Regions from separate parts of the Virgibacillus natechei genome, predicted to be linked through region 1. Evidence: riboswitches for the same ligand, from Rfam matches in the RefSeq annotation. Region 1 holds a riboswitch; each other region holds the start of a gene.
The links. Region 1 has a riboswitch for cobalamin ahead of OLD84_RS02875 (acyl-CoA thioesterase). Riboswitches for the same ligand answer to the same signal wherever they lie in the genome.
Positions count from the first base shown of each region.

Region 1 (7,525 bases):
TGGTTTAACTGCCTTATTATTACAAATATAGCATTTTTCCATACCCAAAATTCGCTTCAACCAGTTAGCCATTTATGAATCCCCCTAACTTTAAAAAACGCACATGTTCATTAACACCCATAATTCCATTATAATATACCAAGAAGACCAAACAAATTCATGGATCAAAAAGAATTCCTTTATTATAAAACGTGAGGTGAGTATATGACACGCGAGCGAAAATTTACCAAGGAAGAATTATATCAAACAACAAAAGAAACCCTGCTTGAGTACAGCTATGCCGGGTTTACCTTTCGTATAGTAGCTGAACGGTTACATATTGCACGAGGTACTTTATATAAATACTATGAGAACAAAGACGAGCTAATTACCGATTATATGGTGGATGAGATAAATCATTTCCTTATCGAAGCGCCCATCAGCAAAAAATGATGGGCGCTTCCATTCGACAAATTCCGGGACGTGACAGGCACTGTTCGGGGAACGAAAAACCCTAATTTATTCCAATTCATAATAATCGCACACAACCTGCCCTACTGCTTTTGCAGCAACGAGGAGTGCATCTTCGTCAATATCAAACTTGGGATGGTGATTAAAGTACGGCTCTTCTACCCCTTTTGGTTTACAGCCAATGAAGAAGAACGTGCTTGGAATTTTCTCTGCATAGTATGCAAAATCCTCTGAACCGGAGAATTTCGGATATTCTTTAACTTCCTTAATCTCCGGGTCATTCATATTTTCCAAACTTGATTTGACGACTTCTGTAACTTCAGGATCATTGAATAAGACTGGATAATCATCTATGTATGTAAGCTCACACTCCACACCGAATTCCTCCTCGATCCCAGCAACAATACGATGAAGCTCCTTATCAATACGCGCTTGTGTTTTACTATTCATATAACGGACGTCCCCTTCAAGTTCAATTCGATCTTTAATCACGTTGAAGGTCCCTTTTCCATCAAATGAGCCAATTGTAACAACCCCCATTTCAAAAGGATTCAAGCGTCGGCTGATGATGGTTTGAGTGACCGTAACAAAATGGGATCCGGCGACAATCGTATCATTTGCCATATGCGGGGAAGACCCATGTCCGCCTTTCCCTTGAATCACCAGCTTAAAATAAGATCTGCCAGCCATTGTATACCCGCTTCTGTACCCAACTGTTCCAGCAGGGTCTGTTGGAAATAAATGAACGCCAAAAGCATTATCCACATCATCAAGTACCCCTGACTCCATAATACTTTTTGCCCCGCCTGGCGGTGTTTCCTCCGCGTGCTGATGTATGATTTTAATTGCACCTGAAAGCGATGCCTTCAATTGAATAAGGCAGTCAGCAAGAACAAGCAAGTAAGCGGTATGACCATCATGTCCGCACGCATGCATAACCCCTTCATTTTTTGATTTAAAAGGAACGTCCGCCTCTTCAACGATCGGCAGTGCGTCAAAATCTGCGCGTAATCCTATTTTTTTCCCTGGCTTCCCCCCTTCGATTGTTACAATAATTCCATGCCCATTCCCTACATTGGTTTGCATCTCTACATCTTTATCTTTATAAAAATCAACAATATACTGAGCTGTCTTTTCTTCTTTAAAAGAAAGCTCTGGATTCTCGTGCAAGTGACGGCGAATTTCGATCATTTCATCTTTTCGCTCTGTAAGCATTTTCATTAATTGGTTTTTCACGCTTATTACTCCTTTCGTTTGCATTCTCTACATTTTATATTATACCCTTCCTATCCATTTATCTAATAGCAGCTCGTCTTTTTCGGTTCTCTTTTCTTGAAGGAGCGGTTCTATGTAACTGTTTTTCCTCCTCGTTTTCAGGGTATACTTTTGGTACTGGGACGGGACTACCTTGTTCGTTTACAGCCACCATTGTCAGAAAAGATTCTGTTGTTAATCTCTCTTCATTCTTAATTAAATCATGTGCTGTAACTTTTACATACACCTCCATCGAACTTGTCCCTGTATACGTCACAAATGCCTCTAACTTCAGGGAATCCCCTACTTTCGCTGCTGAAAGAAAATCAACAGAATCAATGGATGCTGTCACAACAGCACTTTTTGCATGCTTCATTGCTGTTAATGCTGCAACTTCATCAATATAAGCGAGCACTTTCCCGCCGAATATCGTATCCAAATGGTTCGTATCCGGTGGAAGTACCAAGCGCGTTTGAATCGTTTTTGAATGCTGAATAGCTACCTTTTCCACAACATTACCTCCTAATTAAAAAAACACCCTCTTAATAATAGAAGATGCTTCATGCGCGCATAAAAAGTTTCATCTGTTATGAAATAAATGAGCGCAACAACTTCCTATTTCCCGTAGGATTAAAATGTTCTTCCTTATGGCAGGTCTCCTGGCTTAGAATCATCGAACCTTTTCCCTTCCCATTTCACTTGCTGAAACAGTGGTTACAAAAGAGTTCTCCTCATCACAGTGGCGGGACCGCGTTGGATTCGAACCAACTTCCCTTTTCAACTTTTATCAAAGTCACCATAAAGCAAAATATTTAGTTGTATGTAGTATACCATTAATTATGATTATGTAGCCATAGACAGAATACCCCATTTCATTTATAATAACACTAACTAAAAACGTAAAGGGTGACCCAATTACATGAAGTACTAATCCTATTTTTTTGAAAACATACAAGTGAAGGCATTCTTTTTCAGCAGATTTTTCTGCTTATTTCGTATGCCGTCAACTTGATTTTTCAGAATAGGATTGGTTTGTGTGGTTATCAAAAGGGAGAAAACTCTTTTTGGCAGTTAAGAAAACTTTCTTAACTACATAAGTACACTCGTACCTCCTATTCTGAAAATGGATAGGAGGCACTTTTTTGTCTCCAAGTATCGTATGAAATGGAGATGAATAGATGATTTTATTAGAATCTAGGGAATTAAAAATCTATGTAAAAGACCAATTATTAGTGGATGCAGAACACTTAACCATTCAACAGCATGACCGTATTGGTCTAGTTGGAACCAACGGCAGTGGCAAAACTACTTTATTAGAAGTCCTCGCTGGGCAGAAACAATCTAGTGAAGGCGCAGTCATTTCGAACGCAACACGCGAGCTGCTTCCACAGCTAAAAAACACAAATACAACAAAAAGTGGCGGTGAAGTAACTCAAGAATATATCAATCAAGCATTAGCCAAAAAAACAGACATCTTACTGGCAGACGAACCGACAACGAATCTTGACACCGAACATATTGAAAAGCTTGAAAATCAGTTATTGCGCCGACAAGCAGCTCTCGTTATTGTTTCCCATGACCGCGCTTTTTTGGATTCCCTATGTACAACAATATGGGAAATAGATGATGGAATACTCAGGGAATACAAAGGTAATTACACGGATTACGACGCACAAAAAGAATTAGAGCGTAGACAACAGGAAAATGCCTACGAAAACTATGTGAAAAAGAAACAGCAACTTGAAAATGCATTGGAGCTAAAAGAGAAAAAAGCAAATAGAGCAACGAAGGCCCCAAAAAATGTCAGCTCTTCAGAAGCAAATGCCATAGGTGCAAAGCCTTATTTTGCAAATAAACAGAAGAAGCTCCGAAAATCGGCAAAAGCCATTGAAACTCGATTGGAGAAATTACAAACAGTAGAGAAAATAAAGGAATCTTCGCCTATTAAGATGGATCTGCCTAACGACGAAACATTCACAGGCCGAATTGTTCTACGATGGAACGATGTCACAGGATTGATAGCGGATCGAACGCTTTGGCAAGAAACGCACTTTCACATTAAAGGCGGTGACAAAATAGCTATCATCGGAAAAAATGGTAGTGGTAAAACAACTTTATTGAAAAAGTTAGTGAATGAAGACAAAGGTATTACCATCTCCCCTGCTATGAAAATTGGTTATTTCAGCCAAAATTTAGATGTGTTGGACCTGAATGCATCCATTTTAGAAAATGTGCGTTCAACCTCTAATCAAGACGAAACCTTAATTCGAACGGTTCTGGCACGGCTTCACTTTTTTCGAGATGATGTTTATAAGAGTGTAGGGATTTTAAGTGGGGGTGAGCGAGTAAAGGTAGCTTTTGCAAAACTATTTGTCAGCGATATAAACACATTACTATTAGACGAACCGACAAATTTTCTTGATATCGAAGCAGTTGAAGCTTTGGAAGAACTCCTGCTGGATTACGTGGGAACCATACTGCTTGTTACTCACGATCGCCGCTTTATCCAGCATATTGCTACTCGCGTTTTAACAATTGAAAATCAGGAGATTCATTTATTTGAAGGAACCTATGATGCATACAAAAACCATGTTTCACAGGTGGAAGCTGACCCGGTGGAAGACGAATTACTCCTACTAGATACAAAAATATCCGAAACGTTGAGCAGGCTAAGTATTGATCCATCCGAAGAATTGGATCAGGAATTTCAGGAACTATTGGCTAAAAAGAAAGAGTTAGAGAACGGCAGCGATTAATCTGCTTTGGCATGCCACTAGAGGCTATTTCTTCGCCTCTAGTGTTTAGTGTTCTAAAGTGTTTAGCAGTTTATATGTTGGGTAAACTATAATATGCTATAATAAAACGTAAAATTAAAGGGAAACAGAAAGGATATTTTATGAAGAAAAAAGAGAGTTATAAAAATCCAGTATTTTTTATCTCGGCAATTATTCTTGGCTTATTAGTTATCATTGGTGCTTTCATGCCAGAGCAGTTTGGCACAGTGGCCCAGACACTTTTTGATTTTACAACGGTTAATTTTGGATGGTTTTATTTACTAGCAGTTTTTGTTATTATCCTATTCCTAGTTGGAATTTCCATAAGTAAATATGGAATAATGCGGTTAGGTCCTTCTGATTCACGCCCGGAATACCCGTTTTTTACATGGGTTGGTATGCTGTTCTCGGCAGGCTTTGGCGTATCGCTTGTTTTCTGGAGTGTCGCAGAACCGATGAGTCATTTTTTTGTAACCCCGTTTCCTGGCATTGAGCCACAGACAGAGGAAGCGGCCAGGGTGGCAATGGGATATTCCTTTTTCCACTGGGGCATTAGTCAGTGGGCCGTTTTTGCGATTGCCGGACTGGCAATTGCCTTTATTCAATTCAGAAAAAGAAGGAGCGGATTGGTTTCTGTTGCCATCGAACCCGTTATCGGGAAAAATAAGGGCGTAGCGAATACGATTAACATATTGGCTGTAATTGCTACGGTCATGGGTGTTGCGACCACCGTCGGGTTATCGTTTATCCAGCTAAATGGTGGGTTGTCATCCGTCTTTAATATCCCGAATAATATCGGGGTCCAGATTATAATAGCTCTAATCATGATGGTTTGCTATTTAGTCTCTTCTGGCACAGGATTGGATAGAGGAATAAAATGGCTGAGCAACATAAATTTAGGGCTGGCTCTGCTTATCATGGTCATTGTATTTTTACTGGGGCCAACATTATTTATTTTAAACTCTTTTGTGCTGGGTTTAGGCGATTATTTAACCCATTTTGTTCAGTACAGTCTGCGCCTGACACCATATACAGGTGGCGAGTGGGTATATGATTGGACGATATTTTACTGGGCATGGGCCATCGCCTGGTCTCCATTTGTAGGAGCATTTGTAGCACGGGTGTCTAGAGGCAGAACCATCCGTGAATTTGTAGCAGGCGTGATGTTAGCACCACCCGCTATTGCCTGTGTATGGATTGCCGTATTTGGCGGAACTGCATTGTACAGTGATTTAAATAATGGAACTCGTATTGCAGAGGCTGTTAACAATGATGTAACAGTAGCTTTATTTGAAGCACTCGGAGTTGTGCCTTTTACAGACATCTTATCGATCATTTCGATATTGCTGATTTTTACCTTCATGGTAACTTCTGCTGACTCTGCAACTTATATTTTAGGAACAATGACATCTAAAGGAAGTCTAAATCCAGCTCTGATAACCAAAATAATATGGGGTGTTCTTATTACAGCAATTGCTCTTGTGTTATTATTTACAGGTGGATTGGATGCCCTGCAAACAGCTTCATTAACAGCAGCTTTGCCATTTACAGTCATCCTTCTGATTATGATTGTATCAATATGGAAATCAATAAAAGCAGAATACGAACCGAAAGATAATAAAAGAAACTAAGAATACTATAACAAACACCGTATTCTAACCTAAAAGTTAGCCGCATCCTCTAAAGGAATGCGGCTATACTTTTCACTAGTTTTTCTTTTTTAATCCATTCTTTTTAACAAGATACTTTACGGTCATATTCATCTTCATACCATTTGAGCCTTTAACCAAAATCGCAGCATTCGATGTTGTGATGTCTCCTATATGTGCATGCAAAAGTTCACGGTCTTCAAAGTGGAATAGCTTCGCTAAGGGATGACCAGCAGAGAGAGCCCCATCACCAATTGATTTCGCATCTTTTCCATATGTTAGAATCGTATCGATTTTGTTCATTACTACGTATTTTCCAATATCCTCATGAAATTTAGTTGAATAATGACCTAATTCTAGCATTGACCCTAGTATAACCACTTTCTTTTTGTCTTTTCCAATTTCGCTTAGAACATCTATAGCCGCCTTGACCGCTTGGGGGTTAGCGCTATAGCTATCGTCGACAAGAATGGCGTTTTCTCGTAAATGCTTCACAAATAATCGTCTTACAGGTTTTTCAAAGTTCATTAGTCCTTTTCTTATCTCTGAAGGAGTAAAATGCAGTCGATGGCTAACAGCAATTGCAAACAATGCATTTATGACATTAAAATTGCCAAAGCAAGGAATAAAAAATTCCTCAAGATGGTTATCTAACAAAACTTGAAAAAGCATTCCATTATCCAAAAATGTTACATTAATTGCCTGATAGTCAGCCTTATTCTTAATTCCTACGGTTATCATTTGGCCTTTAAAGCTATCCGTCTGTAATAATTTTGAATTCTCATCGTCACTATTTATTAACAGCGTGCCCGTAGGTTTCATATATTTAAAGAGTGCTGACTTTGCTTCGACTATATTCTCTAGGTTACCTCCAAGAGCACCCATATGAGCGAATCCAATACTCGTAATAATACTGATATTAGGCTCAATATAACTACAATGTTGTTTTCCAAATCCCTCCCTTGACATCCCATATTCTAAAACCACTCCTTGATGCCAAGGTTCTATCATTTGAGCATGTTTTTTTGTATGCAAAGAAGGGTTATTATTATTTTTATAAGATTTAAATATGTCCCATTTTGTGTCCAATATTGAAGCGATCATCTCTTTGGTTGTCGTTTTTCCAGCACTGCCTGTAATTGCAATGGTTGGAATATCCAAGCGTAACGTATCCATTTATTTATGACCTCCTATAATATTTTTCAAAATAAAAGTGAAAAACTTTCATGTGAAGTATCCGTATCTTTTGCTTACAATCTTGTTTTACATTAAAACTATGTATGAAGAAGCTGGTTTAGACCCCTGAGAATGTGGATCAGTTAATCGATTATGCAGAAAAACTTCATAAACCTAATGAAGGGCAATCTGGATTTGTTATTAGAGGAACTCGTGAACGCG
Region 1 is NZ_CP110224.1:495,070-502,594, reverse strand. It holds gene OLD84_RS02890 (hypothetical protein) at 1-72, opposite strand, end outside; gene OLD84_RS02885 (TetR/AcrR family transcriptional regulator) at 205-432, shown strand; gene OLD84_RS02880 (amidohydrolase) at 499-1,686, opposite strand; gene OLD84_RS02875 (acyl-CoA thioesterase) at 1,745-2,215, opposite strand; cobalamin riboswitch at 2,337-2,520, opposite strand; gene OLD84_RS02870 (Vga family ABC-F type ribosomal protection protein) at 2,883-4,460, shown strand; gene OLD84_RS02865 (BCCT family transporter) at 4,601-6,109, shown strand; gene OLD84_RS02860 (UDP-N-acetylmuramoyl-tripeptide--D-alanyl-D-alanine ligase) at 6,185-7,303, opposite strand.

Region 2 (7,525 bases), 760 kb from region 1:
TTTTGGATAAGTATAGAAACTCGTTTACTGCATAAGTTCAGGCTAAGGAAAAAGCTTGGTGATAAGCCAAGTTTTCTTAAGATGAGGTGCAAAAAAACGCCATTGCTTTTAATTGAAAAAGCAATGACGTTGGTGGAAAAAATGGCTGAAGCACATACCCTTGATGAAACTCCTGAAGAGGTCGAGCGTGTGACCGGGATAAGGTGAAAATAGCAGTTGAGTAGGTATTTGAGTACGCACTGTTAGAGGATGTTCATAAATCAAATAGTTCTGTTCACTTACTGAATGTTGAAATCAAAAATGCATGCAGGAGTCAAATCCTGCATGCATCAATTACCTATTAAACGACACCCTGTTCCAGCATTGCGTCGGCAACTTTTTTAAATCCTGCGATATTAGCACCAGTAACGAAATCACCTGGACAGTCAAACGCTTCAGAAGCCTCTACACAGTTTTCATAGATCGTTTGCATAATGTCCTGTAATTTTGCATCGACTTCCTCGAAACTCCAAGACATTCGCATGCTGTTCTGTGACATTTCTAGAGAAGAAACCGCAACTCCACCCGCATTTACAGCCTTTGCTGGGCCGAATAGAATTTTATTGTCTAAAAACACATTAATGGCTTCAGTAGCTGAAGGCATATTTGCCCCTTCCGCAACTGCTTTTACCCCATTTTCGACAAGTTTCTTAGCTGCATCCTCATCAATCTCATTTTGAGTAGCACATGGGAGTGCGATGTCGCAGGGGACGTTCCAAATATCCGTACAACCTTCAACATAGGTAGCGCCAGGATGTTTATCAATATATTCAGTAATACGACCATTATTCTCTTCTTTAATATTTTTTACCGTGTCAAGGTCAATACCATTCTCATCATAAATATAGCCATTGGAGTCACTGCATGCCACAACGTTCGCTCCCAGCTGCATAGCCTTTTCGATGGCATAGATTGATACATTTCCTGACCCTGATACAACGACCGTACTGCCATCAAGCGATTGTCCTCTGTCTTTCAACATGGCCTGCACAAAATAAATCGTGCCATATCCAGTAGCTTCTTTTCTCGCTAGACTACCACCATAGCCCAATCCTTTTCCAGTTAACACACCAGCTTCAAAGCTAGACCGCATTTTTTTGTACTGGCCGAACATATAGCCAATCTCTTTGGAACCAACACCGACATCACCAGCAGGTATGTCTGTATCTGGCCCGATATATTTTGCTAGTTCCGTCATAAAGCTTTGGCAAAAACGCATGATTTCATTATCGGATTTACCTTTAGGATCAAAATCAGCTCCGCCTTTACCGCCGCCGATCTGTTGTCCTGTAAGAGAATTCTTGAAAATCTGCTGCAGACCAAGGAACTTTACAATACTTAAATTAACGGATGGATGAAAACGTAACCCACCTTTATATGGCCCAAGCGCACTATTAAACTGCACTCGAAATCCCCGATTCACATTTACCTTTCCTTCATCGTCCACCCACGGAACACGAAATGAAATGACGCGCTCAGGTTCAATCAGTTGCTCTAGAATACCTTTTTCCATGTAGATGGGATATTTCTCTAGGATAGGGATAAGGGATTTGAAGATTAAGGATACAGCTTGGTGGAATTCCGCTTCGTTAGGATTACGTACTACTACAGTTTCATATACCTCATTTAAATAATCTTGGACAATTTGCTTGTTGTTTGTACTGTTTTTTTCTTTCATTGAAATAACCATAATGGCATCGTTACCTCCCGTTATTATGATAGTGAAAAAATCTTAGAAAGCTTTATAGTTTGAAATGCAAACCCTAAGGCAAATTGCCAAAGCCCACACTTACAACGCTCAGGACGTGCTACGAAAAAATCATTAATGTTAATTAATCATAAAGGAAGTGATTGATCGTAACAATATTAAAAATAGATGAAAACAATATCAATAAGAGATAAGTGCATAATAAATGCCTTCATAGAAGGGGTTTTGAAACGCAATATAATAAATGAATTTTCTTATATTGAATTTAGCTACGTAATATGATAGTGTATAAGTGCAATATATTGATTAATTTATAAAGTATTTCACTATATATAGTGATTCGAGCTAAGGTGACAACAACTGTCTGAAAAGGGAATCCAGGTCAAAGCTGGAACTGCCCCCGCAACTGTTCGTGTGGACGACCGAGTAAACCACTGTATTGTATGCTGTTTGGCAATAGTACGGGAAGGACTCTAGTAGGTAGAAGCACAAGTCAGGAGACCTGCCATAGCTTGAAGTGTCATTTCTCCGGGGTGTGAGAAGGTGAGGCAATGGAAGTGTATACTTCTGTTGTTCGTTGCCGTTCATCCTAGGGGTGGACGGTTTTTTAGTTGCATAGGAAACTATAGAATTTAAAAGCTGTGGATAACTTATTTGCCGAAATATCCACGTCCAGCTCCAGCGCCCAGCAACTATCAAACTTCACACTCCTCCACTACGATAAGTCAACATCGACTCACTTCGTTCGTCGTGTTTCCTTTATCTCATTGCGAAGTGCTCCAGTTTGTACGTTGCTAAACGGGCGCTTGCGCTTTTGTTCTATATTTTTAAATGGATCAATCAATTTACATATTACATACGATTAAAAAAGGAGAGTCAATCTATAATGATAACAGAGGTAGCTAGTAATGAGGAGCAAATCGTTCAAATCATAAATGAAGCAGCAGAAAATTTATCCATCAACACAACAAATTATAAAGAAAAATCACTAAAAGCAATCCAACCTGATACTGAGCCTGGAAAAGCGGCTGGAATTCTAATCAAAAACGCCCTTGAAAACGTGGATGAAGCCAATACAGAATGGACGTATCTGGCAAGCAGAATATATGTAAAAGAATTGTATCGGAAGGCGGGAGAAAATCGGCAATATGCTTCTGATATGAAGTATGGAAATTTTTATGAATTAATTAATAAGCTTACGGAAGAAGGTATTTACACCAGTCATTTACTAGATATATATAGGAAGGAGGAAATTGATTATTTTGCTGAACAAATTAATCCTAAAAATGACCTACTCTTTGACTATTTGGGGCTATACTCCATGGCAACGAGGTATTTGGCAACCGACCACGCGAAAAATACATATGAATTGCCACAGGAACGCTGGATGATTATCGCGATGCATCTCATGCAGGATGAGTCTGAATCTGAGCGTACGCAGCTTGTTACCGAAGCATATTGGGCTCTTAGCAACCTGTACATGACTGTCGCCACTCCAACGCTTACAAATGCCGGAAAAACGCATGGGCAGTTGTCCAGTTGCTTCATCGATACCGTGGATGACAGCTTGCAATCGATCTATGATAGTAATACCGACATTGCGCGACTCTCAAAAAACGGTGGAGGCATTGGCGTTTACATGGGCAAAATCCGTAGTCGAGGGAGCTCGATCAAGGGATTTAAAGGGATGTCTAGCGGTGTTGTGCCATGGATTAAACAGTTGAATAATACAGCGGTAAGTGTGGATCAACTTGGGACAAGAAAAGGTGCTATTGCGATCTATTTAGATGTATGGCATATGGATATTGAGCCGTTTCTTGATTTGAAATTAAATAACGGGGATGACCGCATGCGCGCCCATGATATATTTACCGGGGTTACGCTGCCGGATTACTTTATGGAAAAAGTAGAAAAACGCGAGGATTGGTATTTATTTGATCCGCATGAAGTGAGAGAAGTAATGGGCTATTCGCTGGAAAACTTTTATGATGAGGAAAAAGGGGGCGGACAGTGGCGCAGGAAGTATGAGGAATGCGTGCAATCGGATCTCCTAACTAAAAAAAGCGTTCCGGCAATTGATCTCATGAAACGAATCATGAAGTCACAGCTCGAATCCGGGACACCATTCATGTTTTACCGTGATGAGGTGAATCGACAGAACAGCAATCCGCATAACGGAATGATCTATTGTTCCAATCTATGTACGGAAATCACACAGAATCAATCACCAAGCGAATTTATCGAGGAATTTATTGAAAATGAAGATACGATCGTTAAAAAGTATAAAACAGGTGACTATGTTGTTTGTAACTTGAGCTCAATTAATCTAGGAAAAGCTGTTCCTGATAATGTACTAGAACGACTGATCAAAATTCAGGTACGTATGCTGGATAATGTGATCGACATTAACACGTTGCCGATTAAGCAAACGCAATTAACCAATCAGAAATACCGTGCAATTGGACTTGGAACCTTTGGCTGGCATCATCTATTAGCCTTGAAAAATGTAAAATGGGAAAGCGAAGAATCCGTTACATTTGCGGATGAATTGTATGAAAAAATCGCCTATTTGACGATAAAAAACAGCATGGAATTAAGTAAGGAAAAAGGGAACTATCCGGCGTTTGAAGGCAGCAAATGGAGTGATGGAAGTTATTTTACACAGAAAGGGTATACCGATGATAAATGGATGGCTTTAAAAGAACAAGTGAAAGAAAATGGGATGCGCAATGGTTATTTAATGGCGGTGGCACCTAACTCGAGCACCTCCATGATTGCTGGGTCAACAGCAAGTATCGATCCTATTTTTAAGCCTTTTTACAATGAGGAAAAGAAGGATTTTAAAATACCAACAACCGCACCTGATTTGAATCATCAAACATACGAGATCTACCGTCGTTCTGCTTACATTGTCGATCAGCGCTGGTCGGTAAGGCAAAATGCGGCACGTCAAAAGCATATCGATCAAAGTATTTCGTTTAATATTTATGTACCGAACACAATCCGAGCCTCTGTACTTTTGGATGTCCATCTGCAGGCATGGAGGGAAGGATTGAAGACGACGTATTATGTTCGTTCAACAGCAAATGAAGTCGAAGAATGTGAGTGGTGTGAAAGTTGAGGACCTTAATTGCTTATTTATCATATAGCGGAAATACGGAGGAAGTAGCGAATCATATTGAGACGAAACTAAAGGGCGAGAATCTATCTGTGGATCGGCATCAAATCGGTATCGATGCCCCAGTAGATCCCGCGTTTTATGATTATATTTTTCTCGGAACATTCACGTGGGATAGGGGTGCGACACCGGACGAGGTGAAAGATTTTGTCCTGGAAGTTGGTTATAAACCGAATCATGTTGCTGTATTCGGAACAGGGGATACTCAATTTGGCGGGGATGAATTATTTTGCAGGGCTGTGGATAAACTTGCGCGATTTTACCATAGCAGGTGGAATGGTTTGAAAATTGAACAATCCCCTCGAGGAAGTCAGGAAGAAAGAATAGATGAATGGGTAGAAGGAGTGTTGCAGGATGCCAAGAGCTATGCTTGAGAAAGCGAAAACGTTGGAACCGCGTAATCCAAATAAATCAACAGGTTTGTTTGGGGGTAAGTCGAGTGGAATTTTGAACTGGAATGATATAGCTTATCCACATTGGTATAAAATGTATAAGCGGCTTGTGGGTAATTACTGGCAGGCGGATGAAGTCAACATGTCCAGTGATGTGAAGCAGTTTTCTATGTTGACGGAATCGGAGCAGGAGGCCTATTTGAAAATAATTGGCTTGTTATCCACATTGGACGGGCCACAAACGAGGACGGCACTGCTATTATCCCTTTATTCAACTGATGCATCGGTACAATCGATTATGGCAGTCATGGCCCAGCAGGAAGCAGTGCATAATGAGAGCTACTCCTATGTCCTTTCATCCGTCGTATCGCTGGATGAGCAAAATGAATCCTTCCAGCTTGGGAGAAAAGACCCTGTGCTGCTGAAGCGAAATGAAAATCTGATCAAGCAATACAATGCGTTCGTTGAAGAACCAACGATAGAAAATATTCTGAAGACGCTTGTGTATACATCGTTGCTGGAGGGGATGTTCTTCTATTCCGGCTTTGCGTTTTTCTATAATTTAGCACGGCACAATAAGATGGTCGGTACATCAACAATGATCAGCTATATTAACCGTGATGAACTCGAGCACGGACGTTTTATCGGAGAACTTTTCCGTGCAACATTGGGTGAAAATCCGGAGTATAATACAGGTGAATTTACGGATTGGGTCTATGCCCATTTTCAGGAATCGGTTGAGCTGGAAATCGAGTGGTCAAACTATGTATTGGCAGATGTGGAAGGCATCGATCTTGAAGAAATGGCAGGCTATATCAAATACCGGGCAAATAAAATGCTTCGAATGATGGGACTGGAGGAAATTTATCCACAACATGTGGATAATCCAATGAAATGGATCCGTGCATATGTGGATAACTTTGACGGGACGAAAACGGATTTCTTTGAACAAAAGTCCAGGCAGTATACGAAGACAAGTGATTTGAATGGGTTTGATGATCTGTAGGAGTATTGGGGTGGAGATGATTGGCGTTAGGCTGATTGTCTCTGCTTTTTTGTGTTTGGGAAGGGCGAGGCGCGTCGAAACGGGAGAGGGCTGGGCTGAATCGGGAGAGCTGCGCACCAAATCGGGAAAGAAGGGGCGTAAACCGGGAGAGCGCTACACCGAATCGGGAGAGAGCCACACAAACGATGCTATATCGGGTCCGGGCATCAGCCTTTTGAGGGCACTCAGACAACGGCATTTCGCCAATCTAAACCTATTCTCAATAGAAAATCTGCATGATGTCGATTTTTTTCTCTATAATTACCCACAAGTATATTATCCACAACATATCCACAATTCATGATTCTCTATATTGTATTGCAAGTTAGTTGTTTTTTTGATATGCTATATTGTATTACAAGATACATGAAAGTGGACTAATTTTTTCATATCTATATTGCAATACAAAGTAGGTGAGTTTTTGTCGATACGAAGTCAGTTGTTAAAAGGAATATTGGAGGGTTGCATTCTCGCGGTAGTCGAACGTCAGACTGTATACGGTTATGAATTATCGTTGAAGCTTCAGGATTACGGACTTTCTGTTAGTGAAGGATCCATTTATCCCATTTTGTTACGGCTGCAAAAAGAAAAGCTGATTAGGGGAGAAATGAAAAAGTCATCGACCGGTCCAAACCGGAAGTATTACTATCTGACAGATGAGGGCGCAGAGGCTCTAGATGACTTTAAAGTAAACTGGGAAGGGCTCAAGGCGCCGGTAGACCGTTTATTACATAAGGAGGGATAGTATGAATGCAGAAGAGTTGATTCAAATCAATAATGAAAAACGAAAAGAGCTAACGAAAGAAAACAAGGAGTATTATGAGGATATGCTGGTTTATGTGCGCCTCTCCTATGATAAATCCGAACAGGAAACGGAAGAAATTCTAACAGAATTACTAGATCATTTAGTGGAGGCACAGGAAGAAGGAACAACGGCGAAGGATGTATTTGGACAGGAGCCGAAGAAATATGCGGACGAAATAATTGGAGAACTTCCTAAAATGGTAACGAAGGAACGCATGCAGTATTTCGCAATGGGTGTGTTGTATTTTCTAGCTAGCATCGCTTTTCTCAACGGAATTATTAAACTGTTTAGTTATTATGTGCTTGATATAGAACCGTTAACAGAAACCTACTATTTGGGGTCCTTAGCCTTCAAAACC
Region 2 is NZ_CP110224.1:3,605,445-3,612,969, reverse strand. It holds gene gdhA (NADP-specific glutamate dehydrogenase) at 341-1,717, opposite strand; cobalamin riboswitch at 2,079-2,271, shown strand; gene OLD84_RS18035 (ribonucleoside-diphosphate reductase subunit alpha) at 2,634-4,868, shown strand; gene OLD84_RS18030 (flavodoxin) at 4,865-5,299, shown strand; gene OLD84_RS18025 (ribonucleotide-diphosphate reductase subunit beta) at 5,280-6,323, shown strand; gene OLD84_RS18020 (hypothetical protein) at 6,334-6,666, shown strand; gene OLD84_RS18015 (PadR family transcriptional regulator) at 6,784-7,107, shown strand; gene OLD84_RS18010 (DUF1129 family protein) at 7,109-7,525, shown strand, end outside.
Region 2: linked by a shared signal. The riboswitch ahead of OLD84_RS18035 (ribonucleoside-diphosphate reductase subunit alpha) and the one ahead of OLD84_RS02875 (acyl-CoA thioesterase) in region 1 are both predicted to bind cobalamin.

Region 3 (7,525 bases), 1.5 Mb from region 1:
TACCGTTTTTTGGTTTAGGTGCAGCGATCTTTATGATCGGTGTTGTTCAGGGAATGTACTGGTATCATAGAAGAATTTGGATCCATCCGAAAGATAATGGGTTATTATTAGCTGCTCATACAAATAAAAACTGGTTTGGTATCAAAAAGGACATCGAAAAAATAATAGAAGATACGAATGTTAAGATGGTTGACGATCAAAAAGAATTAGATGAAGATGAATAGATGTAACAGGAGGCATTATTTATGGATAGTTTAGTGAGTATAAGTAGTACATTGCTTTATACTGCTTTTGTACTTTACTTAGTGGCAACTTTTTTCTTTGGTGCTACGATAAGAGATAAGCGCACAACAGATTTAAAAAACAAAAAAAATATAGCAGGGAATATTGGTATTACATTAAGTATTATTGGTTTTATTGCTCAACTTGGCTATTTTATCACGAGATGGGTTGCTGGTGGACATGCTCCGCTAGGTAATTTATTTGAATTTATGACATTTTTGGGAATGTGTATTGTTCTTGCTTTCATAATCATTTACTTTATTTATAAGCTAAATGTATTAGGATTATTTGCATTACCTTTTGCACTTATCATGATTGCGTATGCAAGTATGTTCCCAACTGAAATATCGCCATTAGTCCCTTCCTTGCAAAGCCATTGGTTGTGGATACACGTATCAACCGTTTCCTTAGCACAAGGAATTTTAGCAATTAGCTTTGTTGCAGGTTTGATTTATTTGATTAGACAAATTGACCAGTCTGCGACAAGTAAACGGACGACTTGGCTCGAGATTGTATTGTATACAGTCTTTCTCTTCATAGGATTTATTGTTATTACAACCGTGTTTAATCTGATGGATTACAATGCTACATTTGAATATGTAGAACAAAACAATGAAGTAACGACAGATTACCATTTACCAGCAATCGCTGCACCATATGAAGGTGAATTAGTTACAGATGATGTTATGCAACCGCTATTTGAAACACCTAGTTGGATGCAGGGTCAAGATGCTGGCCGGCAATTTAACACTGTAATATGGTCCGTAATAACTGGTTCCATCATATATGGCTTGCTACGTTTAATTTTAAGAAAACGAATTGGGGCAGCCATTCAACCGAAACTTAAAAATACAAAAGCGGATCTTCTAGATGAAGTTAATTATCGAGCAGTAGCGATTGGATTCCCAGTATTTACATTGGGAGGTTTAATATTTGCTGCAATTTGGGCACAAATAGCTTGGGATCGATTCTGGGGATGGGACCCTAAAGAAGTTTGGGCATTAATAACATGGTTCTTCTATGCTGCGTTCCTACATTTGAGACTTTCAAGGGGATGGCATGGAGAAAAGTCCGCATGGTTGGCTGTGATCGGATTTGCTATAATCATGTTTAACCTAATAGTTGTTAATTTAGTCTTGGCTGGTTTACATTCGTATGCATAAGTTTTTTCGTAGTTTGAGCTTAGTAAAAGACAAGAAGTAAAATAGTAAGATAGTACGAGGCATTATTAGTAACTAATTAATGCCTCGTCTTGTTATACTTATAAGTAGCTCAACAGTAGCAGAAGTCGAATAGGGGGAATTTATATGGGTATAGACACAAATGGTAAAATATTAGTGGTAGATGATGAAGAAAGAATTCGCCGATTAATTCGAATGTATTTGGAAAGAGAAGAATATGAAGTAGAGGAAGCGGATAATGGTGCTGATGCCTTAGAAAAATCGCTGAATAATAATTATAATGTTATATTATTGGATCTTATGATGCCGGAAATGGATGGCATAGAGGTCTGCAAAGAATTAAGAAAAGAAAAAACAACCCCAGTAATTATGTTAACAGCAAAAGGTGAAGAAGGAAATCGAGTACAAGGATTTGAAGTGGGGGCAGATGACTATATTGTAAAGCCTTTTAGTCCTAGGGAAGTCGTTTTGCGTGTCAAAGCGTTGTTACGAAGAGTGTCTCCTTCATCTGTTAGCGAGACGACCACTGCTGCAAAGAATGTTCTTGTTTTTCCTCACCTGACGATAAACCATGACGCACACCGTGTAAATGCCGATGGGGAGGAAGTATTTTTAACACCAAAAGAATATGAATTACTTTGTTTTCTAGCAGAATCTCCAGATAAGGTGTTTAACCGTGAACAATTATTAAAAGAAGTATGGCAATATGAGTTCTTTGGTGATTTACGTACAGTTGACACCCACGTGAAGCGCTTAAGGGAGAAATTAAATATGGTCTCCGAAAAAGCTGCTAAGATGATTGTAACAGTATGGGGTGTCGGATATAAATTTGAGGTAGATGATGACTAATGTTTTGGCGTAGTGTAGTAGGTAAACTAGCGATAACGATATTATTGCTAGTTTCGTTTGTTTTACTTATACTGACAATTTTATTATTGGAGTTTTTTGAGAACTTTCATATTGATGAAGCAGAAAAAGATATGATACAAACGGCGACTAAAGTATCTGAGTTGGTTGAGCAAGAACCCAATAGATCAACGATTATTGATACAACAGAACGTATACAGGATCCGGATAGTCGTATAGCAATTATATTTGGTGAGAATGACATATGGGTCTCCAGTAGTTCCAATGAAAATCTATCTGGATTGGATGCAAATTGGATAAAGAATATAGAGGAATTCACAGACGTATTAATAAATAACGAACAAATAAGAAGACAGATGGAATTAGCCGCGAGCGATATAGAAACAATGATTGTTGGCGAACCAATATTAACAAGTGACGCAGCTGTATTTGTATATCAGTCTCTAGATGTTATTGAACAAACCAAGGGAGAGACTACTAGGATAATCTTTCTAGCTGCTGGAATTGCTATCATCTTAACTACTATATTTGCATTCTTCTTATCAACGCGTATTACGTCACCATTAATCAAAATGCGAGAGGCTGCCTTTGACTTAACGAGAGGTGAGTTTAATACAAAGGTACCTAAATTAACAAATGATGAAATTGGTGAATTAGCTATAGCATTTAATCGAATGGGGCAACAACTTAAATTTCATATAAACGCCTTACGTCAGGAGAAAGAACAGCTTTCCAGTATCTTAAGTTCCATGGCAGATGGCGTAGTAACACTCAATCGTAATGGTGATATGATTGTAACCAATCCGCCCTCGGAAAAATTCTTTGAGAATTGGTATTTTGAAAATAATATAAAGGTGACAGGTGAAAATCAAAAGTTACCACATGAATTGAATCAGGTTTTGCAAAACGTAATTGATGGAGAGACGCAAGTATTACATGAGATAAGTTTACAAGGAAGAAATTACGTGATGCTGATGACACCATTATATGACCAGTCGTATGTTCGTGGTGCAGTTGCTGTGATTCGAGATATGACAGAGGAAAGACAGTCAGATAAGTTGCGTAAAGATTTTATAGCAAATGTATCCCATGAATTACGTACGCCAATTTCAATGCTTCAAGGCTATAGTGAAGCGATAGTTGACGATATAGCTGATAGTAAAGAGGAAAAAAATGAACTTGCACAAATTATTCATGAGGAATCATTACGTATGGGGCGACTTGTTAATGAGTTATTAGATATTGCCCGGATGGAAGCAGGGAATATCCAACTGAATCTGGAAACCATTGATGTAGAAACATATGTCGACCGCATTATGAAGAAATTTAATGGGTTAGCAACTGATAATCAAATAGAATTATCATTTAAAAAGAATATAGCTGAACCGAATATAATAGCAGATCCAGACAGATTAGAACAAGTATTCACAAATTTAATTGATAATGCGATAAGATATACAGCTGAAAATGGATTTGTTAAGGTTTATATTGAATCTACAACAAATGAATTTCATGTAACTGTTGAAGATAACGGAAGTGGCATTCCTGAAGAAGATTTACCTTTTGTGTTTGAACGTTTTTATAAAGCAGATAAAGCTAGAACAAGGAATAAAACGAAAATAGGGACTGGGTTAGGCTTAGCAATTGCGAAAAATATGATTGATATACATCAAGGAATTATTACTGTTAACAGTAAAATGGACCAAGGAACTAGTTTTACTTTTAAGATTCCACAAAATAATAGCGACTAAATCTGTTTTTCGTTATGTAAGTATGATATTATTTAATAGTAATTAAATTGAATACAGTTTTCTTGAATTTTAGGTGTTTGTACTTAATAGGGAATCCAGTGAAAATCTGGAACTGTCCTCGCAACTGTTAATGATTACGAAATAAGCGAAACCACTGTATGACTTATTCATATGGGAAGGGCTTAGAAGTAGGTTTAATCATAAGTCAGTAGACCTGCCAAAATTCTTGTTTCAATCCTTCGAGGATATGAGCGATTGGGACAACCGAATACATATAATATAGTGATTTATAATTCGTTTGTCTGAAAGCTAACTCTAGAAGTAGGGTTAGCTTTTTCTTTCTAGCAGTTTCCATTCGCATAACTATTCTTAATTACAATAAAACAAAAAGGATGGGGAAAAATGAACAAGTGGATTTTACGTTTAGCATCAGTATTAGTAGTTATTGGTCTTTTAGTTGGTTGTGCTTCTGAAGAGGAAAATCCCAATAACGAAACAGGGGAAGAAGCAGAAGCTAATCAAAATTCGGAACAAAATGAAGAATTAGCTTCAATGACAATCTCCCAAGATAATGAAGAAGAAATCATTACAGAAGAAGAGGTTGTAATAGAGGAAGACGCTATTCTAATGGATGTATTGAAAGAAAACTTTGACGTAGAAGAAGAGGGGGGATTTATCATTTCCATTGAAGGTGTGTCCCCAGAAGAAAACGAGGAAAAATCTTGGATGTTCTTTGTAAATGGCGAAATGGGGTCTGTAGGAGCAGAGGAATTTGAATTAACTCCTGGTGACGAGGTTACATTCGACTTACAAGCTTGGGAATGATCGTGTGAATACTTATAAATTAACATTACTAGCATTGCTTGCAGCACTTGCTGTTGTTGGTAGGTCTGTTTTTGCATTCTTACCGAGTGTACAGCCGGTTACTTCAATAATCATTATTTGTGGTTTGTTTCTTGGCCCTATGGCAGCCATTTTGCTAGCATTCCTAACAACATTTTTATCTAATATGTTATTAGGAATGGGTGTATGGACAATCTGGCAAGTTGTCTCATGGGCTATAATCGGACTTTTAAGTGGTCTAATTGGGAAAATCCCAATAAAACTCCCAATATGGACTATCGTAATATATGCAATATTTAGCGGGTATTTATATGGTTTTATCGTATCCGTAACAACTTACCAAATAACAGGACATTTTTGGCCATATTATATTGCCGGTTTGCCTTTTGATACAAACCATGCAATAGGGAATGCAGTATTTATAATTTTACTGTTTCCGATTATTTCATATTATTTTAAAAAATATGCAGATAACCGGTTTGTTATTCAAAATACCAACTAATTGAAGTTGGTATTTTTTCTTTTTTTATACTATAGTAACACTAGATGGAATACTTAAACCTATGACATTGGCGTACCAAAAAAATCTATATCAATTCTTAAGCCGTCATCGTTTCGTTAGGAGGAAGATCGTCCTTGTTGTTAGAAGGAATTATATTATATTGCAGTTCACAAATCGGAACAGAGCGTACAGGAGCGTCCATCTATCACTTACTTAATGGGAAAAAATCTATTCAAACGGTTCAAGATGCGCATGTATATAATCTTACAAGCTTTTATGGTGTACATAAACGGTTAAGTCAGCAAAGATTTAACGCTATAATAAGGGAATTGATGACTTATGATAGGCTTCAGAAAACTAGCACTACTCTCATATATACGCCTACTATAGCAGGAGAAGATTGGCTTCATAAACATAAACCAAATTTACCATTTAATTACTATAATGGTTTAAAATATCATGATACTGGTACTATCTTTTTAGATAGATTGACATTGCTTATACAAACATTAACCAATAGTAAAATGAATTATTTCACGTTCATTCCAGTAATTGATAAGCTGCCAATTGAAAATTGGGTAAAATCATTTTATATAAAAATGAAACCCCATGAACCCAAATTATTACCCGTTATATATAAGGAGTTACATATCCTCTTACAAAATCTATCTGACCAGGAAGCTGAATTATTTATCGATCGATTAACTGGCTTTAAAAATTATGGTATGAGTATTACACAACTAGCTGATACGTATAAGTTCAGTCCAGATGATGTACAGTTAATGCTTGTAGCGATAACTCATCGCATGTTTGAAACAATTGAAAATAACAATAATTTTCCCATTTTGGGCTTGGTTATCAAAGATCTTGTGAATACTACATTATTAACAAATTCAGCAGCCACTACCTATAATCTTTTACAAAAAAAGCATTCTATTGATGAGATCTCCCGTATTAGGAATTTAAAATCGAACACGATTTATGATCACATTGTGGAAATTGCACTGTATGATGTTGATTTTTCAATTATTAATTATGTAAGCGAAGAAAGTCAACTCGATATCACAAATGCCGTTACGGAAGCAAACTCCTATAAACTGCGAGATATCATGCAATTAGTGGATGAAGAAATAAGTTACTTTCAAATTCGTTTGGTACTAGCTAAAGCAAAAAAATTTCTGAAGTAAGGTGATTAATAAAATGAGTACTCGACATATATTGGAAGAAAAACTAAAAACTCACTTTAACTATACATCGTTTCGATTAGGGCAAAAAGCAATTATTGAAGATGTTATGTCAGGAAAAGATGTTCTTGGTGTACTGCCAACTGGTTCAGGTAAATCGATTTGTTATCAGCTGCCAGCAACACTGTTAGATGGTGTTACGATTGTGGTTTCACCTTTAATTTCTTTAATGATTGATCAGGTGAAAGAATTAAAAGCCTTCCATTTCAAAAAAGTTGTCGCCCTGAACAGTTTTATGTCACCTACCGACAGAAAGCTCGTATTTGATAACCTGCATACATATAAGTTAATCTATATTTCTCCTGAACTCCTACAAAAAGAAGAAGTGTTGGGACGTCTGCGTCAGTTGCATATAAGCTTATTTGTTATTGATGAAGCCCATTGCATATCACAATGGGGACATGAATTTCGACCGGATTATTTAAAGTTGAACAGCATTATTAGAACTTTAAAAAAACCATCCATATTAGCCTTAAGTGCAACAGCCACCCCAGCTGTTCAACAAGATATTATTTCTGCGTTAAACACGCCCAGCATCACGAAACATGTGCATCCAATGGACAGAGACAATATAAGCTTTTCTGTAGAACGGGTAATGGATGATAAAGAGAAACAATCTACAATAATTAACTTGCTGTCTCATTATAACGTTGCGACACTCATTTATTTTTCAAGCAGACAAGCCACTGAAGATACAGCAAAAATTCTTAGTGAAAAACTAGCTTCCAAAAGAATTGCATATTATCATGGTGGGATGGAACAAGGTGACCGTATTACCATACAACAGCAATTTATGAACGATCAATTAGATATTATATGTTGTACAAGTGCATTTGGAATGGGAATAAATAAAGA
Region 3 is NZ_CP110224.1:1,973,431-1,980,955, reverse strand. It holds gene resB (cytochrome c biogenesis protein ResB) at 1-224, shown strand, start outside; gene ccsB (c-type cytochrome biogenesis protein CcsB) at 246-1,445, shown strand; gene OLD84_RS10345 (response regulator transcription factor) at 1,590-2,312, shown strand; gene OLD84_RS10340 (ATP-binding protein) at 2,312-4,081, shown strand; cobalamin riboswitch at 4,135-4,317, shown strand; gene OLD84_RS10335 (DUF4430 domain-containing protein) at 4,484-4,906, shown strand; gene OLD84_RS10330 (ECF transporter S component) at 4,911-5,426, shown strand; gene OLD84_RS10325 (YpbB family protein) at 5,561-6,613, shown strand; gene OLD84_RS10320 (RecQ family ATP-dependent DNA helicase) at 6,627-7,525, shown strand, end outside.
Region 3: linked by a shared signal. The riboswitch ahead of OLD84_RS10335 (DUF4430 domain-containing protein) and the one ahead of OLD84_RS02875 (acyl-CoA thioesterase) in region 1 are both predicted to bind cobalamin.

Region 4 (7,525 bases), 170 kb from region 1:
ACGTCATACGGGGCAACTGAAGTAATATTATTTAGTGTTCCATTCGCAATGTGTGTAGTGAACAGTAATTTAATTATTATTCCAAAACTCATATCGTTTCAAAGCTCTTATACTCGATATAAAAAAGGAATCGAGAGCATTTTCTTATCAGTTACTATAATTCTGTTTATACTTCATCTTGGTTTAATTCTATTGGTAACAGGTATAGAAGTTAACCTTTTATATTTAATACCTGTTAGCGTAGGTATCGTACTTATCACCACAGCTAATACGCTTCCAAGGTTTCAACTTGATCCAAATAAGACCAAGGAATATACAAAAAATTCTAATCAACTATGGAATATTGTAATACGTCCAATTTCTTTACCTTTGTTCATAGGTGGTCTCATAATGTTACTTTGTGTTTTTCTTCCAAGTAATCTGATGATGACTGGCTTCTTCCTTGTTCTTCTTTGTACATTAATTGTATCTTTTTATATGTCGTATAGAGCCAATCAATCATATTAAATCATTTGTAAATTGGAGGGGGTCCTTTGAACAGAGCTAAGATTTGCCCAGAATGCGGTTCAAAAGAGATGAAAATGGGGGAATTCAAAGGATATGGGTCATTGTTTAAGAGAAAGGCAATTATAAAGAGTTCTGAAGTTGATGCTTATTTTTGTGTGAATTGCGGTTATGTATTAACTCTAAAAGTAAGAAACCCAGAGAAATTTTTATGATTTCTTTCTGCTTGTGGGGATGTGAATTATTATGAAGGGGAGCCGCTGGTGGAGCATGATGAAGTCATTGAAATGATGCGGAGGAAAGTCAATGAGTCAAAATAGAAATATTACACTTGTGCTCCAAGAAGAGCAAACAAGTATTAGAAAGGAAGTAGAAATAAACCCCGAGCTTAAAAAGATGATACAGGAAAGTAGAGAGGAATATAGGCAAGGACTTGGCATGTCAACTTCAGAACTTCTTGAATCCCTGTCTTCTAAGGACTTTGAATTTTAACCAGTTTAAGTGATCACCAACAAATACAAAGCCTTAATTATTATTGTTTGAAATAGAGGAGTGCAGGAGTGTTCCGAGTCCTTGCGCTTTTTTTGTTAATGGAAAAATACCCATTTGACATCTATATCACGATGCGATATAGTCACACCACGATATATAAGGCAGGTGGGGAGAAAATGGAACTTGAAAAAGCATTCAAAACGTACATACCAATGACAGAGACCGCCTTCTATATCCTCCTGTCGCTGACAGAACCGAAACACGGCTACGGGATTATTAAACATGTCGAGGAGATCACAAACAAACGCATTCGCTTGGGATCTGGTACGGTTTACGGAACACTCACGAAAATGCAAAGAGACGGTATTATCACCGTCTACGCAGATGAAAAAAGGAAAAAAACCTATGAAATAACGAACGCCGGAAAGAAACTAATGTTAAAAGAAATAAAAAGGCTTAAAGAACTTCATGAAAATGCGCTGAGATACGAGGGGGAGTTTTTGTGATGGTAAAAATATTTCTGCCATTTTGGAGCTATGATGTGGAGAAAACGGAAGAATGGCTTTCTTCCGTGGCGAAACAAGGGTATCATTTGGTGAAAATCAATACATGGACACGACAATTTTATTTTGAAGAAGGAGCCCCCAAAACGATCACTTATAGGATTGGATTCGATGCTATCAAAGTGGTCGATATGGGCAGATGTTTACACAGAAGGAGAAGCGCGACCAGAGCTTTACAGTGATAGCACACATATATTGAAACATGCTAGACGTGTTGCAATCACCTATTCGGCTTTATATGGCTCTGTTATGTTCATGATGGTAGGAGTTATTGCACTGAATCTTAATTATGCAATAAGGTCAGGTGTGGATGGTTTAGAATTGATGCTTTTTATTTTACAGGGAGTCCTTCTTGCTCAATTTGGTATGTTTATGCTCAAATCACTGTTGTATTATAGACGGGTGAAGAGGAATGTAGAGTATAGTTAAGGGGTGAGTATGGTTGTTACAGAAAAGTAATTATCTCCATGAACTTGATGAACCATTTCTATTAACCCTTAATAAAGAGGCTCGTTGCAATACGTCGAAGTATTTCGACATAAGGAGGCTCACGTCAAACAACAATCTCAAAGCTAAAAAGAATGACAAATTTTGCAAAAATATGTATACTTATTTAAGTAATGAATAATTAAATATCAATGGTTCAGGTGATTTCAATTTCTGAAATCTAATAGGGAAGTTGGTTCGATTCCAACGCGGTCCCGCCACTGTATATGTGAGCTAGCTGTAATGACCACTGTGCATTTCTATGTATGGGAAGGGGCAGCAAGTGATGACCATAAGCCAGGAGACCTGCCTGTAACCAGACGCGCACCAAACCTACGAGGAATAGGGGGTGTAATCGGACAGGTTTATTTTCTTTGGGCTGCCCTTTTACATATCCATCTTCATTTCTCGTGAAGATGTTTTTTTATTTTCATACAAATACGACAGGGGGTACTAACGTGAAAAAGGTTTTATCATTTTTATTTGTATTACTACTTACATTAGCTCTGTTAATCGGTTGCAGCTCTGAAAACTCAGATACCGAAGATGACAGTATCGAACAAACAGAAGAAGCAGCATTTCCACTAACGGTCACAGATGCGCTTGATAATGAAATGACGATTGATGAGGAGCCAGAGCGTATCGTTTCGGTGATTCCAAGCAATACAGAAATCGCCTTTGCGCTTGGATTGGGGGATGAAATCGTTGGTGTCTCAGACCATGATAATTATCCCGAAGAAGTAGAGGAAAAAGAGGCAATTGGTGGTTTGGAAATGAATGTGGAAGTAATCCTTAGTCTGGATCCTGATCTCGTTCTTGCCCATGGATCCAGTTCCGAAGCCTCGCAGGAAGGGCTGCAACAGATTCGTGACTCCGATATTGATGTATTTGTTGTAAATGATGCACAGGATATCGAAGGAACTTATGAAGCCATTGAACAAATTGGCCAGGTAACCGGTACACCAGATGAGGCAGAAGAAATCGTCAGCGATATGGAAGACGGATTTGCTTCATTAAGTGAAACGGCAGAGGAAATTGATGAAACGGATCGTAAATCGGTCTTTTTTGAAGTATCACCTGAACCGGACCTTTTTACTGCAGGACAAAACACATTTTTCGATTCACTCTTACAAGTTATTGGTGCAGATAATGCAGCTGAAGAACTAGATGGTTGGGTGCCAATTGATCCAGAGTCGATTGTGGAACTGGACCCTGACGTTATTATAACGACATACGGGCATTATTCGGACGATCCAGTAGAGCAAGTAGTAAGTCGTGACGGCTGGGACTCCATGGACGCTGTTGAAAATGAAGACGTTTATGATATACATTCCGATATTGTAAGTCGTCCGGGTCCGCGTTTAGTTGAGGGTGCAAGGGAGATTGCTGAAGTTGTTTACCCGGAATATTTTGAAGAAGAGTAACTATGTATTTGCCTATATGCTTGCGCTCGCATTTTTAATTATTTCCATGCTTACCGCTATATCGGTTGGCAGTGTGTCCGTTCCTGTTTCAGATATCATAATGATTATTGGTGCACAGATTTTTCACTTACCGATAGCTGAACAGGTCGATGCGACATATAGGAATATTGTTTTTGAAATTCGCCTGCCCAGAGTACTTCTTGCCGGTTTAGTTGGAGCCTCTCTTGCGATTGCGGGAGCGGCCTTTCAAGGCTTGCTGCGAAATCCATTGGCCGACCCCTATATATTAGGGGTTTCTTCTGGTGCATCTGTTGGGGCTGTTGCAACATTGTTTTTTAATATTTCTATTCCGTTCCTTGGACTTTATACGTTGCCAGTTTTAAGCATTACGACAGCCTTATTGACTATTTTACTTGTGTTGTTTTTCGCACGTAAAGTGGACCGGACGATGCGGGTGGAGACGATTATTTTAACGGGAATTATTTTTAGCTCTTTTTTAGGTGCATTTATCTCCCTTATCATTGCTTTTACAGGTGATCAATTACAGCAAATTATGGGTTGGCTACTTGGTAGTGTATCGATGCGGGGATGGAGCTATATTGGTATTATTATTCCGTTCTTCATCCTTGGATCTCTTTTGCTGCTCATCAACACGAGAGAATTAAATGCGATGTCATTCGGCGAGGAACGGGCACAGCATTTAGGTGTCGATGTACAAAAACGAAAATTAATCATTTTGGTCGCTGGTTCAATATTGACTGGTGCGGCAGTGGCGGTTTCCGGGGCTATAGGATTTGTTGGTTTGGTGATTCCTCATTTAACCAGACGCTTATGGGGGCCGGATCATGTTCACCTTTTGCCGCTATCAATTTTAACTGGTGCAGGATTTTTAATGCTGACAGATCTTTTATCACGAACAATTATCTCTCCGACGATTTTACCGATTGGTGTGATCACAGCATTAATTGGGGCACCGGTATTCGCGATCATTTTGATTAATCAACGAAAAGGAAATCGAGGGGGGATGTAATGTTACATCTGGGTCATGTTTCCGGAGGCTATGATGGGATGCCAGTTATTGAAGATGTTTGCTTTTCTGTTTCGAAGGGTGAATTTTTTGGTATCTTAGGGCCTAATGGAAGTGGTAAGACAACCTTGTTAAAAATGATCAGCGGATTAATCGCCTGTACAGATGGTTCTATTCAACTAAATAACAAGGACATAACAGATTTTTCACGAAAAGAACTGGCGAGGAAAATGGCGGTTCTCCCCCAACTCTCTGCGCATGCATTTTCCTATACAGTGAGGGAGACGGTGGCACTTGGTAGGTACGCGCACAACCTAGGCCTGTTTCAAAGCTGGACGTCTAAAGATGAAAAAGTACTGCAAATGGTCATGGAGCAAACGAACATCACCCGTTTCCAGCATGATTCGGTGCAGCAGCTCTCAGGCGGGGAGCAACAGCGGGTGTTTCTCGCGCAAGCCTTAGCCCAGCAACCGGAAATTTTATTACTTGATGAACCGACCAACCACCTGGATTTAGCCTATCAAAAAGATTTACTTGATCTATTGAAAAAAGGAGCAAAACAGCAGGGGTTAACGGTCATTTCTATTTTTCATGATTTGAATCTTGCCAGTTTGTATTGTGATCGATTGTTACTAATAGATGAGGGGCGGACACGGGCCTTGCATACACCGGATGGCGTGCTGACAGAGGCACTGGTTAAAGAGGTTTATCAAACGGAGGTGAAAAAGCATCCTCATCCGGAGATCGCTAAACCGCAGATGCATTTGATCCCAGCAGACATGTTTTCGGCTGATGTGAAGATTGATGCTTCCATGTTAAACGTGAAACAGGAGCATATTACGCTCACTTCCCCCATTCCGCTGCGAACATTATCATCCGGTGTGTGTGGCGCTGGTATTGGTTGGAACAGTTATTTTGTTAATCGTCAGGTTTCGAAAGACTATGACTGTTCGGATCCTGAACATGAGATGCGGAATTACCTTGAAAAAAACGAATTCGACGCCTCCCGCACAGTGGGAATGATGACAGCCGTTCAGCTGGAAGATGTTGCTTATGGATTATGGGGAAAAGATCATGTCTCCCTCTTCACTGTAGTCACAGCAGGAGTTGGGAATGCGACAGATAGCACGCGAACAACAGGAACACATCGGCAAGGAGTTCCCGGAACGATTAATATATGGTTATTTGTAAATGGAAGACTGACGGAAGAAGCCTTTATTCAGGCGATCATGACTGCAACCGAGGCGAAAACAAAAACATTAATGGAACTGGGAATTACAGATAGCGAGACCAATACAATCGCAACGGGCACCTCAACAGATAGCATTCTGGTTGCTGCCACAGGGAAGGGTCCCCTCCTATCGTATGCAGGTTCTGCAACGAAGCTTGGTCAATTAATTGGAAAAAGCGTTTATAGAGAAACAAAAAGAGCGATCCAGCGTTCTCAAGGCTTGATGTAGCATATGGTTGTTTATCATTTACTTAGTATAACACTCGCTCTGGTCATAGACCGGTTGATTGGTGACCCGCCTTCCTGGCCGCATCCAGTTCGCTGGATCGGTTCTCTTATTTCATGGCTGGATCGTCGTTTAAATAAGGGGAACGGGCGTGTAACAAAAGGGATTCTTATGCTAGTTGTTATTGGTATCCTGACATTTTCTATTACACTATTAATTGTATACGGTGCCTATCAAATTCACGTTTTTGCAGGAATTGCTGCAGAATCACTCATCATTGCAACTGCGATTGCCGGGAACGATTTGAAAAAGGCTGCTCACCGTGTTTATCAACCTTTGAAAAAAGGGGACGTCAGGGAAGCCAGACAACAGGTTTCGATGATTGTTGGAAGAGATACGGACGGCTTAAATGAAGGGGAGATAACAAGGGCGACTGTCGAAACGGTTGCAGAAAATATTAGTGATGGTATTACGGCGCCGTTATTCTGGGCGTTGATTGGCGGTGCTCCTCTGGCGATGATGTATCGTGCTGTTAATACCTGTGATTCGATGGTTGGGTATAAAAATGAGAGATACGGCCAATTTGGTCGGGGATCGGCCCGGTTTGATGATCTGCTTAATTGGTTGCCAAGCCGCATTACTGGTTTTTGTATGATTGCCGCGAGCTCTTCGGCTTTGGTAACGAAGAAACAGGCAGCTCATGACTTGAAGCGGGAGGCCAGGAAGCATCCAAGCCCTAACAGCGGATGGGGGGAAGCGGCTGTTGCTCTCCTATTGAACATCCAGCTGGGAGGAACGAATTATTATCAAGGAATTAAATCAGAGCGTGCTGTGATGGGACGGGCTGATAAAAACCTGCAAAAGGAACATATTTTGGATGCAATCTCGATCATGAATCGTTCGGTCGCACTCTTTTTTATACTTTTATGGTTAGGGGGAGGAAGTTATGCAGTTGCCTTCACATGGTTCTAATCCACAGCATTTATACAAGGCGCTTGAAATAAATCCGCCAGAGGAGCTCGTGGACTTCAGTGTGAATATTAACCCGTTAGGCGCACCTGAGGCAGTCAAACACAACTGGGGCAAATGGCTTGAGGCTATTTATGATTACCCGGATCCAACCTTTGCTGAACTGAAACAAACAATTGCCGCAAAGGAAGGTATCGAGGAATCTTGTCTGCTGCCTGGAAATGGTGCGTCCGAACTCATTACGTTAATCGCCCGTTATCTCCAAGGAAAAAAGGTGCTGATCATCCATCCAGCTTTTTCCGAATATGAGGCCGCTTGCCGGAGTGAAAACTGTACAATTTTCCACCATGTTCTTTACCCGCCCGAATGGGAGCTGGATGAGACATCATTGGAGCGGAAGTTGGGTCTTGTGGATGCTGTGTTTTTTTGCCACCCGAATAATCCAACAGGTATTCAATATGATCGTCCAACTGTCGAATGGTTGATCGACACATGCCAAAAGAAAGAAGTCCTATTAATCTTGGACGAAGCATTTTATGATTTCGCTGATCGTCCTGTAACGTTTATTGATAAAGCCAGCCAATCGCCATTCCTACTGGTGCT
Region 4 is NZ_CP110224.1:329,165-336,689, forward strand. It holds gene OLD84_RS02025 (SdpI family protein) at 1-507, shown strand, start outside; gene OLD84_RS02030 (zinc ribbon domain-containing protein) at 534-719, shown strand; gene OLD84_RS02035 (hypothetical protein) at 811-996, shown strand; gene OLD84_RS02040 (PadR family transcriptional regulator) at 1,173-1,502, shown strand; gene OLD84_RS19420 (DUF2812 domain-containing protein) at 1,502-1,741, shown strand; gene OLD84_RS02045 (hypothetical protein) at 1,671-1,988, shown strand; cobalamin riboswitch at 2,188-2,373, shown strand; gene OLD84_RS02050 (ABC transporter substrate-binding protein) at 2,504-3,469, shown strand; gene OLD84_RS02055 (FecCD family ABC transporter permease) at 3,486-4,499, shown strand; gene OLD84_RS02060 (adenosylcobinamide amidohydrolase) at 4,499-5,956, shown strand; gene cbiB (adenosylcobinamide-phosphate synthase CbiB) at 5,960-6,925, shown strand; gene cobD (threonine-phosphate decarboxylase CobD) at 6,900-7,525, shown strand, end outside.
Region 4: linked by a shared signal. The riboswitch ahead of OLD84_RS02050 (ABC transporter substrate-binding protein) and the one ahead of OLD84_RS02875 (acyl-CoA thioesterase) in region 1 are both predicted to bind cobalamin.